3 regions of the Streptomyces sp. NPDC093149 genome follow, and region 2 is predicted to be linked to each of the others. Evidence: riboswitches for the same ligand, from Rfam matches in the RefSeq annotation. Region 2 holds a riboswitch; each other region holds the start of a gene.

Region 1 (3,982 bases), on a different contig from region 2:
AGCTGGCCCTCCTTGACCAGCTGCCGCACGCGCGTCACCTCGACATCGAGCATTTCCGCGATGTCGGGGAGGTGGAGCCAGGCAGGGACGAGAGCATCGATCTTTGCGTCAATCTCGGTCACGGGGACAAGCGTGCCATCCCGGACCGACAGTCGGTAGCCGGGCCGACCGTACGGGGGTGCGGGGTACGCCGTCAGGGGGTCGCCGACTTCAGCGGTACGGAGGGGTCCGCGACCCGTGCCGGATCGAGCCGCGCCCCCGCCTCGATGAGCCTGCGCCCCTGCGCCAGGTCGCGGGGGCGGCCGACGGCGAGGACCGCGACCAGGACGCCGTCGCGCAGCCAGCACACCGACCAGGAGGGGTCCGCCGGATCGCCGCGCCACAGCAGGGTGTCGGCCGCCGCACAGTGGCCCGCGTACTGCACGAACCGGCCGAACTGCTCGGACCAGAAGTACGGCACGGGGTCGTACGTCTGTGGCGCCGGACCGCCCTCGGCCCCTGCCGCGATGATGTTGGCGGCGGCGGTGCGCGGCCCCTGGAGGGCGTTGTCCCAGTGGTGGACGAGCAGGCGTTCGCCGTATCGGGCGGAGGGGAACGAGGCGCAGTCGCCCACCGCGTACACATCGGGCAGCGAGGTGCGCAGGGCATCGTCGGCGGTCACCGATCCGTCGGGGCCGAGGGCGATGCCGGAACCGGCCAGCCAGGCGGTGGAGGGCCGTGCGCCGATGCCGACGACGACCGCTCCGGCCGGGATCGCACGGCCGTCCGCGAGGATCACGCGGCCGGGTTCGATGCGCTCGACCCGGGCCCCCGTGAGGAGTTCGGCGCCGCTCTCGGCGTACCAGGCGGCCATCGGGGCGGCGACCTCGGCGGGCATCGCGCCGGCGAGCGGCCGGTCGGCGGCCTCGACGACGGTGACCTCGCAGCCCGCGGCGCGGGCCGCGGTGGCGAACTCCGCGCCGATCCAGCCCGCGCCGACGACCACGACGCCGTGCCGCTCGTCGAGGACGGGCCGCAGTCGCGCCGCGTCGTCGAGGGTACGCAGCAGATGGACACCGGGAACGCCTTCGGTACCGGGCAGGACGATCGGTTCGGCGCCGGTCGCGACCACCAGGGCGTCGTAGGGAACCGGCCCTGACGGTGTGTCCAGCTCGTGCGCCCCGGGCCGCACGCCGGTGACTTCGCACCCCAGCCGCAGATCGATGTCCAGTGCCTCGAAGTCGATGTCGAACGCCGAGCCCTCGGCCTCGCCCAGCAGTACCGCCTTGGACAGCGGGGGCCGGTCGTAGGGCTGGTGCGGTTCGGCACCGATCAGGGTGACGGGGCCGGTGAAGCCCTGCTCCCGCAGGGCCACCGCCGTCTGTACTCCGGCCATGCCGGCGCCGACGATGACGACACGTCGCCCCGCCCGCCGGTCCCACCGCTCCGACTGCTGCTGCTCGCTCACCCGTACACCTTAAACATCTGACGCATCGTCAGGAAAGGGGAGTTCCTCCACCGTGCTCGTACCGCTGCCGTCCCGGGACTCCCATTCCCACCGCTCGTCCAGCCGGACCCTGCCGTCCGCGAGGTCGACGACGGTGGAGACACAGTGGCCGGAGGAGGTCGTTCCATCCTGTTTCAGCTGGACGTAGCGAAAGTCGAGGGTGTCGTCGACGCGTGTACCGACAAGGTGGCCGCGGACCACGTCGCCGCCCGCGTACTCGGCCCAGATCCGGCCGTTCTCCTCGTGGTACGTGAAACGGGTACGGGTACCGACCTGCCCCGGGGCCTGGTCGGCGACCGGCGAGAGGACGAGTCCGTCGAGCGAACGGGCCACGGGGGCTGCTCCCTTACTGGGTCCGGCGGGCGGGGTTCACGGCCTCACCCACGATCGGCAGCGGGAGAAGGAGCGGCGTCCGGGGTCTTCGAATCCGAGGCGGATGTCCCGGACACCGCGACGCCGCTGCCGATCGTGGGCGAGGCCGTTAGGGTGGCCACCGTAAAACACTCGCGGGAGCCCGGACGCACCGGGCTGAGAGGGAGGCTGCGGCGGCCTCCGACCGTACGAACCTGATCCGGGTCATGCCGGCGAAGGGAGGGGCTGGACGCCCATGCGTTCTACACGGAACAAGGACGGATCCGACGTCCTCGTCATCGGGGGCGGGATCATCGGTCTGGTGACCGCCTGGCGGGCCGCGCAACGCGGACTGCGCACCGCGGTCGTCGACCCCGAACCGGGCGGCGGGGCCGCCCGGGTGGCGGCCGGCATGCTGGCCGCCGTCACCGAACTCCACTACGGCGAACAGATGCTGCTGGGCCTCAATGTCGCCTCGGCCGCCCGCTATCCCGACTTCGCGGCCGAACTGGAGGCGGCGAGCGGGCGGGAGACGGGCTTTCGCGCCTGCGGCACGCTGGCCGTCGCGCTGGACTCCGACGACCGCGCCCATCTGCGGGAACTGCACGCCCTGCAGCAGCGTTCCGGCCTGGAGTCGGAGTGGCTCACCGGCCGCGAATGCCGCCGCCTGGAGCCGATGCTCGCGCCGGGCGTCCGCGGCGGTCTGCGGGTCGACGGCGACCATCAGATCGACCCCCGCCGGCTGGCCGCCGCTCTGCTGACCGCCTGCGAGCGGGCCGGGGTGGACTTCCACCGCGGATGGGTGGAGCGCCTGAGGGTGGTCCGCGACCGGGCCGCCGGAGCCGTCCTCGCCGGGGGTGCGGAACTCACCGCCGACCAGGTCGTGCTCGCCGCGGGCAGCCTGAGCGGCAGGCTCCCGGGACTGCCCGACGAGGTCGTGCCGCCGGTCCGTCCGGTGAAGGGGCAGGTGCTGCGGCTGACGGTGCCCGCCGCGTACGCGCCCTTCCTCACCCGGACGGTCCGGGCCGTGGTCCGCGGCAGCCATGTCTATCTCGTACCGCGCGAGAACGGCGAACTGGTCGTCGGCGCCACCAGCGAGGAGATGGGCTGGGACACCACCGTCACCGCGGGCGGCGTCTACGAACTGCTGCGGGACGCCCACGAACTGGTGCCGGGCATCACCGAACTGCCGCTCACCGAGACCCGCGCCGGTCTGCGCCCCGCCTCCCCCGACAACGCGCCGCTGCTCGGCCCCACCGCCCTGCCCGGCCTCCACCTCGCCACCGGCCACCACCGCAACGGAGTGCTGCTCACGCCCATCACCGGTGACGTCATGGCGGCACTCCTGGCCGACGGCGAGCTGCCCGAGCCGGCCCGCCCCTTCACCCCGTCCCGTTTCCCGCCCGCCGCCCCCGTACGTCAGGAGCAGCCCGCATGACCGAGCCCACGCCCCTCTCCATGGCCGCTTCCACGCCCCGGCCCGGCCTCGCACCCCTGTCCGTGTCCGTGAACGGCGAGGTCCGCCCGCTCGCCGCGGGCACCACCCTGGACGCCCTCGTCGCCACCCTGACCACCGCGCACTCCGGCGTCGCGGCCGCCGTCAACGAGACCGTCGTCCCGCGCGGCCAATGGTCCACCGCCGTACTCGGTGACGGGGACCGCGTCGAGGTCCTGACCGCGGTCCAGGGAGGCTGACCGTGTCCGACGACCTCTTCACCCTCGGCGACACCGCCTTCGGCTCCCGGCTGATCATGGGAACCGGCGGGGCACCCAGCCTCGACGTGCTGGAACGCTCGCTGACCGCCTCCGGTACCGAACTGACCACCGTCGCGATGCGCCGCCTCGATCCGACCGTGCAGGGTTCGGTGCTCTCCGTGCTCCGGCGGCTCTCCATCCGCGTGCTGCCGAACACGGCGGGCTGCTTCACCGCGGGCGAGGCCGTGCTGACCGCCCGGCTGGCCCGCGAGGCGCTCGGCACCGACTGGATCAAGCTGGAGGTGGTGGCCGACGAGCGGACCCTGCTGCCCGATCCGATCGAGCTGCTGGACGCCGCGGAGACTCTGGTGGACGACGGCTTCACCGTGCTGCCCTACACCAATGACGACCCGGTGCTGGCCCGCAGGCTCCAGGACGTGGGGTGCGCGG
Region 2 (3,982 bases):
GGATCATTCCTGGCCAGATTCATCTACTGCGGGGTTGAACGATGCGCGAGTCGGTTCAAGCTGAGGTCATGATGAGCTTCCTCGTCTCCGAGGAGCTCTCTTTTAGGATCCCGGTGGAGCTCCGATACGAAGTCTGCGATCCATATGCGATCCGGATGACCTTCCATCTGCCCGGCGACGCCCCCGTCACCTGGGCATTCGGCCGTGAGCTGCTGCTCGACGGCCTCAACAGCCCCAGCGGGGACGGCGATGTACACATCGGGCCCACGGAGCCCGAGGGGCTGTCCGACGTACACATCCGTCTCCAGGTGGGCGCGGATCGCGCCCTCTTCAGGGCCGGTACGGCGCCGCTCGTGGCCTTTCTCGACCGCACCGACAAGCTCGTGCCGCTCGGGCAGGAGTGCACGTTGGGTGACTTCGAGGGCAATCTGGAAGAGGCCCTGGGCCGGATCCTCACGGAGGAACAGAACGCCGGCTGAAGAGCGCGGCGCCGCAGGTCGGCCCGCCGGTCGAACACGACACCCGCCGAATGGGTGAATCGCTCTCCGTGTGGGGGCGTTCAAGCCCTCGCCCTTCGACGGCGGCCCTTCCCGGTCCGTACGGGTGCTGGAGCTACGGCTTCCGCGCCGAGCCCCGTGCGGTCCGCGGAGACGACCAGCGCGGCGAGCAAGGTCGTCACCGGCACCGAGGCGACCAGCCCGATCGAGCCGACCAGCGTTCGTACGATCTCCTCCGCCACCAGTTCGCTGTTGGCCACCGTCCCCACGCTGCTCCGGGCGATCGAGAACAGCAGCAGCAGCGGCAGCGCGGCGCCCGCGTAGGCCAGCACCAGCGTATTGACGACCGAGGCGATGTGATCACGCCCGATCCTGATCCCTGCCCGGTAGAGACCCCGCGCACCCATCGTCGGGTTCGCCTGGTGCAGTTCCCAGACCGCAGATGTCTGGGTGACTGTCACATCGTCGAGCACCCCGAGCGAGCCGATGATCACACCGGCCAGCAGCAGGCCGCTCATGTCGATGTGCGGGTACAGGCCGTGGATGAGGCCGGTGCTGTCATCGGTGTTGCCGGTCAGGCCGGCCCAGCCGATGAAGAGTGATCCGAGCAGCCCGATCAGCAGCAGGGAGATCAGGGTGCCGATGACGGCGACCGAGGTGCGGGCGGTCAGGCCGTGGCACATGTAGAGCGCGATCAGCATGATCGCACTGGCCCCGATCACTGCGACGAGCAGTGGATTCGAGCCCTGGAGGACGGCCGGGAGGATGAACAGCGTCAGCACGGCGAACGACACGGCGAGCGCGACCAGTGCCATCACGCCGCGCATCCTGCCCACCGCGACCACCACCAGGGCGAAGATTCCGGCGAGCAGTGTCATCGGGAACTTCCGGTTCACATCCGTCACCGAGTACTGCAGATCATGGGGGGCGTCCGGGGCGTACGCCACGACCACGCCCTGTCCCTCGCGCAACTGACGCGGTGCGTCGGGCTGGACGATCTCGAGGAACGTCCGGCCCTTGTCGTGACCGGTCGTCACTTCGACGGTGGCTTTCTCGCACAACCCCGCCCCGTTCCCCGGCGGCGTCGTGGGGTCGCCACTGGTGGGCATCTGGGCGGCGTTCACTTCCTTGCAGTCCACCTTGTCGATCCTCACCACCTTGGCCTGCTGGGTCTGCCGGTCGAATCCGACACCGGTCCGCTCGTGCGGGGGCGCACTTCCCGGCCAGAGCGCCACCAGGCCGACGACGACCGCGGTGGCGAACGGGATCAGTACGGCGGCGATGACCTTGCGCAGATGTTTGGAGACGGGAGCTGCGGGGCCGTGGCCGTGGGAATGGCCGTGCTGATGGCCCTGCGGGTCGGAGTCGTTCTGGGGGGACGTCACCGGCCGATCATCGCAAGAGGAAAAGGGCCCTCTGTTCATTCCGCCGGACAGGGCGCTAGCGTGGGGGGACCTTTGCACACGCGGGAGCTCGGAGCACCGGGCTGAGAGGGCGCTGATATCCGTACATCTGTACGGGACAGGCTGCGCCGACCGCCGAACCTGTTACCGGGTAATGCCGGCGTAGGGAGTAGGTCTCATGACCACATCGGACACACGCACGCCTGCCTCGAACCAGAGCGACGAGGCCGGGAAGTCCATCGGCTGGCACAAGGGGTACGTCCAGGGCTCACGCCCGGACCTCCGGGTGCCGGTCCGTCAGGTGCACCTCACCAACGGCAAGGACGTGACGCTGTACGACACGTCGGGGCCGTACACCGATCCCACCACCGAGACCGATGTCCGTCGCGGTCTCGCACCGCTGCGGGAGAACTGGATCATCGCGCGCGGCGACACCGAGGAGTACCCGGGCCGCCCGGCCCGCCCCGAGGACGACGGGCTCAAGCACACCTCACCGCGTGGTGGGCTGCGCAACCTCGACGCCGTCTTCCCCGGCCGCCCGCGGCTGCCCCGCCGCAGCCGGGACGGCCGGCCGGTCACCCAGCTCGCGTACGCCCGCCGGGGCGAGATCACTCCGGAGATGGAGTACGTGGCGATCCGGGAGGACGTCGAACCCGAGGTGGTGCGCGAGGAGATCGCCGCGGGCCGGGCCGTGCTGCCGGCCAACGTCAACCATCCCGAGACCGAGCCGATGATCATCGGCAAGCGGTTCCTGGTGAAGGTCAATGCGAACATCGGCAACTCCGCGGTGACGTCCTCCATCGAGGAGGAGGTGGAGAAGATGACATGGGCGACGCGCTGGGGCGCCGACACGGTCATGGACCTTTCCACCGGACGCAACATTCACACCACCCGTGAGTGGGTTCTGCGCAACTCCCCCGTGCCGATCGGCACCGTTCCCCTCTACCAGGCCCTCGAAAAGGTCGACGGCAAGGCTGAGGAGCTGACCTGGGAGATCTACAAGGACACCGTCATCGAGCAGGCCGAGCAGGGCGTGGACTACATGACGGTCCACGCCGGTGTGCGCCTGCCGTACGTTCCGCTGACCGCCCGCCGCAAGACCGGCATCGTCTCCCGCGGCGGCTCGATCATGGCGGCGTGGTGCCTCGCGCACCACAAGGAGTCGTTCCTGTACGAGCACTTCGAGGAGCTCTGCGAGATCCTCGCCACGTACGACGTGACGTACTCGCTGGGCGACGGGCTGCGCCCCGGGTCGATCGCCGATGCCAACGACGAGGCCCAGTTCGCCGAACTGCGCACGCTCGGTGAGCTGAACACGATCGCCAAGCGGTTCGGTGTGCAGACCATGATCGAGGGGCCGGGCCATGTCCCGATGCACAAGATCAAGGAGAACATCGACCTGCAGCAGGAGATCTGCGAGGAGGCGCCGTTCTACACGCTCGGCCCGTTGACCACCGATGTCGCTCCGGCGTACGACCACATCACCTCGGGCATCGGTGCGGCGATGATCGCCTGGTGGGGCACGGCGATGCTCTGCTACGTCACGCCCAAGGAGCACCTGGGCCTGCCCAACCGGGACGATGTGAAGACCGGCGTCATCACGTACAAGATCGCGGCCCATGCGGCGGACCTCGCCAAGGGGCATCCGGGGGCGCAGGACTGGGACGACGCGCTCTCCGACGCCCGCTTCGAATTCCGCTGGGAGGACCAGTTCAACCTGGCTCTCGACCCGGTCACGGCAAGGGAGTTCCATGACGAGACGCTGCCGGCCGAGCCTGCGAAGACGGCGCACTTCTGCTCGATGTGCGGCCCGAAGTTCTGCTCGATGAAGATCTCCCAGGACATCCGTCGTGAACACGGCGGCTCCCAGGCGGAGATCGAGGCGGGCATGGCGGAGAAGTCCAGAGAATTCGCGGCGGCGGGCAACCGCGTCTATCTGCCGATCGCGGACTGAGCCCGTCGCACGGCGCCGGGGGTGGTGAAGGTCTTCTCGCGGACCTTCACCACCCGTCCGCCGCTCTCCGGGGGCGCGACGGGACCGGGGAGCGGTGGCGGCGAACGGGGCGGCGCGTGGGAGTCGAC
Region 3 (3,982 bases), on a different contig from region 2:
TGAACGACTCCTCCCGGGGCGCCCCACAGGGAGCCGGTCGCTGGGGTGCGCCCGAGACGCAGGCCGCCCCGGCGGGTCCTGCATACGATGTGCATGACGCCCAGCAGACTCGGCCCATGCCCATCGTGCCGGACGTTCCCGACGCAGGTAGAGACGCTGACGACCCTGATGACCGGGGCCAGGGGGCCGCACGCCTGAGCGGTGGCCCCCTGTTCCGTGACGAGAAGCCGCAGGAGCCCATGTCCACCGCGCCACCGCCCCCGCAGAAGAAACGTGCGGGCCGTGATCTGCGAGCCGCCATAGGGGTCGGTGTGGGGCTCGGCGCCGTCATCGTCGCCTCGCTGTTCATCGTGAAGGCCGTCTTCGTCGGTGTGATCGCCGTCGCCGTCGTCGTGGGGCTCTGGGAGCTCACCTCGCGGCTGGAGGAGCGCAAGGGCATCAAGGCGCCGCTCGTTCCGCTTGCGGTCGGTGGCGCGGCGATGGTGGTGGCCGGGTACGCCCGGGGCGCCGAGGGTGCCTGGGTGGCGATGGCGCTGACCGCGCTCGCGGTGCTCGTCTGGCGGATGACCGAGCCGCCGGAGGGCTACCTCAAGGACGTCACGGCCGGGGTGTTCGCCGCGTTCTACGTGCCGTTCCTGGCGACCTTCGTCGCGATGCTCCTGACCGCGGACGACGGACCGCAGCGGGTGCTCACCTTCCTGCTGCTGACCGTGGTCAGCGACACGGGCGCGTACGCCGTCGGCTGGCGCTTCGGGAAGCACAAGCTCGCGCCGCGCATCAGCCCCGGAAAGACCCGCGAGGGGCTGTTCGGGGCCATCGCCTTCGCGATGGTCGCCGGGGCGCTGTGCATGCAGTTCCTGATCGACGGCGGTTCCTGGTGGCAGGGACTGCTGCTGGGGCTCGCGGTCGCGGTCAGCGCCACCCTCGGTGACCTGGGCGAGTCGATGATCAAGCGGGACCTCGGCATCAAGGACATGGGCACGCTGCTGCCGGGACACGGCGGCATCATGGACCGGCTGGACTCGCTGCTGCCGACCGCCCCGGTGGTCTGGCTGCTGCTGGTGCTGTTCGTGGGCTCCGGCTGATCTGCGAGATCTATGGTCCTGACCTGGGCATTCACGCGTGAGGGTCCGTCGTCCACAGGGCGGCGGGCCCTCGTCGTTGCGTCTGCGACACTGGATGGACCATGCCTAAGCCCGGAGAACTCACTTTCGTCGCGCCCCGCGGAGCCAAGAAGCCGCCGCGGCACCTCGCCGACCTCACGCCCGCCGAGCGCAAGGAAGCGGTCGCTGCGATCGGCGAGAAGCCGTTCCGCGCCCAGCAGCTCTCGCAGCACTACTTCGCGCGGTACGCGCACGACCCGGCCGAGTGGACCAACATCCCGGCCGGTTCGAGGGACAAGCTCGCCGAGGCGATGTTCCCCGACCTGATGTCCGTGGTCCGCCACATCAGCTGTGACGACGACACCACCCGTAAGACGCTGTGGAAGCTGCACGACGGGACGCTCGTCGAGTCCGTCCTGATGCGTTACCCGGAGCGGGTGACGATGTGCATCTCGTCCCAGGCGGGATGCGGGATGAACTGTCCGTTCTGCGCGACGGGACAGGCCGGTCTCGACCGCAATCTGTCGACCGCCGAGATCGTTCACCAGATCGTGGACGGCATGCGTGCCCTGCGCGACGGGGAGGTCCCCGGAGGCCCGGCACGGCTCTCCAACATCGTCTTCATGGGCATGGGCGAGCCGCTCGCCAACTACAACCGGGTGGTCGGCGCGATCCGTCGCCTGACCGACCCGGAGCCGGACGGCCTGGGGCTCTCGCAGCGCGGGATCACCGTCTCCACCGTGGGTCTGGTGCCCGCGATGCTGCGCTTCGCCGACGAGGGTTTCAAGTGCCGTCTCGCCGTATCCCTGCACGCGCCGGACGACGAACTGCGCGACACGCTCGTCCCCGTGAACACGCGGTGGAAGGTGCGCGAGGTGCTGGACGCTGCGTGGGAGTACGCGGAGAAGTCCGGCCGCCGCGTCTCCATCGAGTACGCGTTGATCCGGGACATCAACGACCAGGCGTGGCGCGGTGATCTGCTCGGCCGGCTCCTCAAGGGCAAGCGGGTGCACGTCAATCTGATCCCGTTGAACCCGACGCCCGGCTCCAAGTGGACCGCCTCGCGGCCCGAGGACGAGAAGGCCTTCGTCGAGGCGATCGCGGCCCACGGGGTGCCGGTGACGGTGCGGGACACCCGCGGCCAGGAGATCGACGGAGCCTGTGGACAGCTGGCGGCGGCCGAGCGCTGAGGCGGGGACGGTCCGTGTAACCTGGGCCTGAAATCAACTTCATATTCCGACAGGGGAGCGCCACAGCGCTGAGAGTGCGGCACCGAGGACAGGTCGTCCGCAGACCCTCTGAACCTCGCCCGGGTCATTCCGGGTAGGAAGTTCGGTCATCAACTCATGCTGTTGCGCCCTGCCCGCATTGTGCGGGCGGGGCCGCGTCTCTTCCTGGCCAAAACCCAGGAGGAATCCACAATGAGCACCACACGCAGAACCAAGCAGCTCGCGGCGACTGCCGCCGCTGCCGCGCTCGGCGTCACGGCACTGGCCGGATGCGGGAGTTCCGACAAGTCCGCCTCCGGTTCCGGCGGCACGAAGGGCTCCGGCTCGAAGACCGTGACGCTCGTCAGCCATGACTCCTTCAACGCCTCCCCGGACGTGCTGAAGGAGTTCACCAAGGAGACCGGCTACACCGTCAAGGTACTGAAGAGCGGCGACGCCGGTGTCGCGCTCAACCAGGAGATCCTGACCAAGGGTTCCCCGCGCGGCGATGTGTTCTTCGGCGTCGACAACACCCTGCTCTCCCGTGCCCTGGACAGCGGGCTCTTCACGCCGTACGAGGCGAAGGGCATCGACCGGGTGGCGGCCGACACCCAGCTGGACGGCGCCGAGCACCGGGTCACCCCGATCGACACGGGCGACATCTGCGTCAACTACGACAAGAAGTACTTCGCCGACAAGAAGCTGGCACCGCCGCGGTCCTTCGACGACCTGGCGAAGCCCGCGTACAAGAACCTCCTCGTCACCGAGAACGCCGCGACCTCCTCGCCCGGCCTCGGCTTCCTCCTCGGCACCGTCGCCACTTACGGCGACAAGGGCTACCAGGACTACTGGAAGAAGCTGAAGAGCAACGGCGTCAAGGTCGTCGACGGCTGGGAGCAGGCCTACAACGAGGAGTTCTCCGGCTCCGCGGGCGGCCGGAAGGCCAAGGCCGACCGGCCGCTGGTCGTCTCGTACGCCTCCAGCCCGCCCGTCGAGGTGCTCTACGCGAAGCCGCAGCCGGCCGAGGCGCCCACCGGCGTCGCCACCGGGACCTGCTTCCGCCAGATCGAGTTCGCCGGTCTGCTGAACGGTGCGAAGAACGAGGCGGGCGGCAAGGCCCTGCTGGACTTCCTGATCAGCAAGCGGTTCCAGGAGGACATGCCGCTCAACATGTTCGTGAACCCGGTCACCGAGGGTGCGAAACTGCCGGAGCTCTTCACGAAGTTCGGCGCGACGGTCGACAGGCCGACGACGGTCGCCCCTGATCGGATCTCCAAGAACCGTGAGCAGTGGGTCCAGTCGTGGTCCTCGCTCGTAGTGAAGTAGCGAAGACTCCCGTACGCGGATCGGACGCGGGCGGGAAGGGCGCGCCCGAGGGGGACGAGCAGCGGACGCGTGGCGAGGAGCCACGCGGCCGCTTCGGGCGCATGAACCCGTTGCGCGCGAAGGCGTGGCGCGGGAGCGCGGTGCGGCTCGGTCTGATGGCCGTGCCCGTCGCGTTCTTCGCGCTGTTCTTCGCCTACCCCGTCACCGCCATCGTCGGCCGCGGGCTGAAGGTCGACGGCGTCTGGCAGTTCGGCCGGATCGGCGAGGTGCTGACCCGGCCGGACATCCGTGACGTCCTCTGGTTCACCACCTGGCAGGCGCTGGCCTCGACCGCGCTCACCCTGC

The links. Region 2 has a riboswitch for thiamine pyrophosphate ahead of thiC (phosphomethylpyrimidine synthase ThiC). Riboswitches for the same ligand answer to the same signal wherever they lie in the genome.
Region 1: linked by a shared signal. The riboswitch ahead of thiO (glycine oxidase ThiO) and the one ahead of thiC (phosphomethylpyrimidine synthase ThiC) in region 2 are both predicted to bind thiamine pyrophosphate.
Region 3: linked by a shared signal. The riboswitch ahead of ACIQCZ_RS29060 (thiamine ABC transporter substrate binding subunit) and the one ahead of thiC (phosphomethylpyrimidine synthase ThiC) in region 2 are both predicted to bind thiamine pyrophosphate.

The regions. Positions count from the first base shown of each region.
Region 1 is NZ_JBIVON010000007.1:110,711-114,692, reverse strand. It holds gene ACIQCZ_RS21980 (Rv2175c family DNA-binding protein) at 1-122, opposite strand, end outside; gene ACIQCZ_RS21975 (NAD(P)/FAD-dependent oxidoreductase) at 194-1,447, opposite strand; gene ACIQCZ_RS21970 (hypothetical protein) at 1,457-1,819, opposite strand; TPP riboswitch at 1,983-2,096, shown strand; gene thiO (glycine oxidase ThiO) at 2,094-3,275, shown strand; gene thiS (sulfur carrier protein ThiS) at 3,272-3,532, shown strand; gene ACIQCZ_RS21955 (thiazole synthase) at 3,535-3,982, shown strand, end outside.
Region 2 is NZ_JBIVON010000005.1:383,075-387,056, forward strand. It holds gene ACIQCZ_RS18280 (SsgA family sporulation/cell division regulator) at 42-479, shown strand; gene ACIQCZ_RS18285 (YibE/F family protein) at 560-1,882, opposite strand; TPP riboswitch at 1,953-2,086, shown strand; gene thiC (phosphomethylpyrimidine synthase ThiC) at 2,079-3,854, shown strand.
Region 3 is NZ_JBIVON010000011.1:41,838-45,819, reverse strand. It holds gene ACIQCZ_RS29070 (phosphatidate cytidylyltransferase) at 1-1,085, shown strand, start outside; gene rlmN (23S rRNA (adenine(2503)-C(2))-methyltransferase RlmN) at 1,187-2,293, shown strand; TPP riboswitch at 2,335-2,451, shown strand; gene ACIQCZ_RS29060 (thiamine ABC transporter substrate binding subunit) at 2,525-3,637, shown strand; gene ACIQCZ_RS29055 (ABC transporter permease) at 3,793-3,982, shown strand, end outside.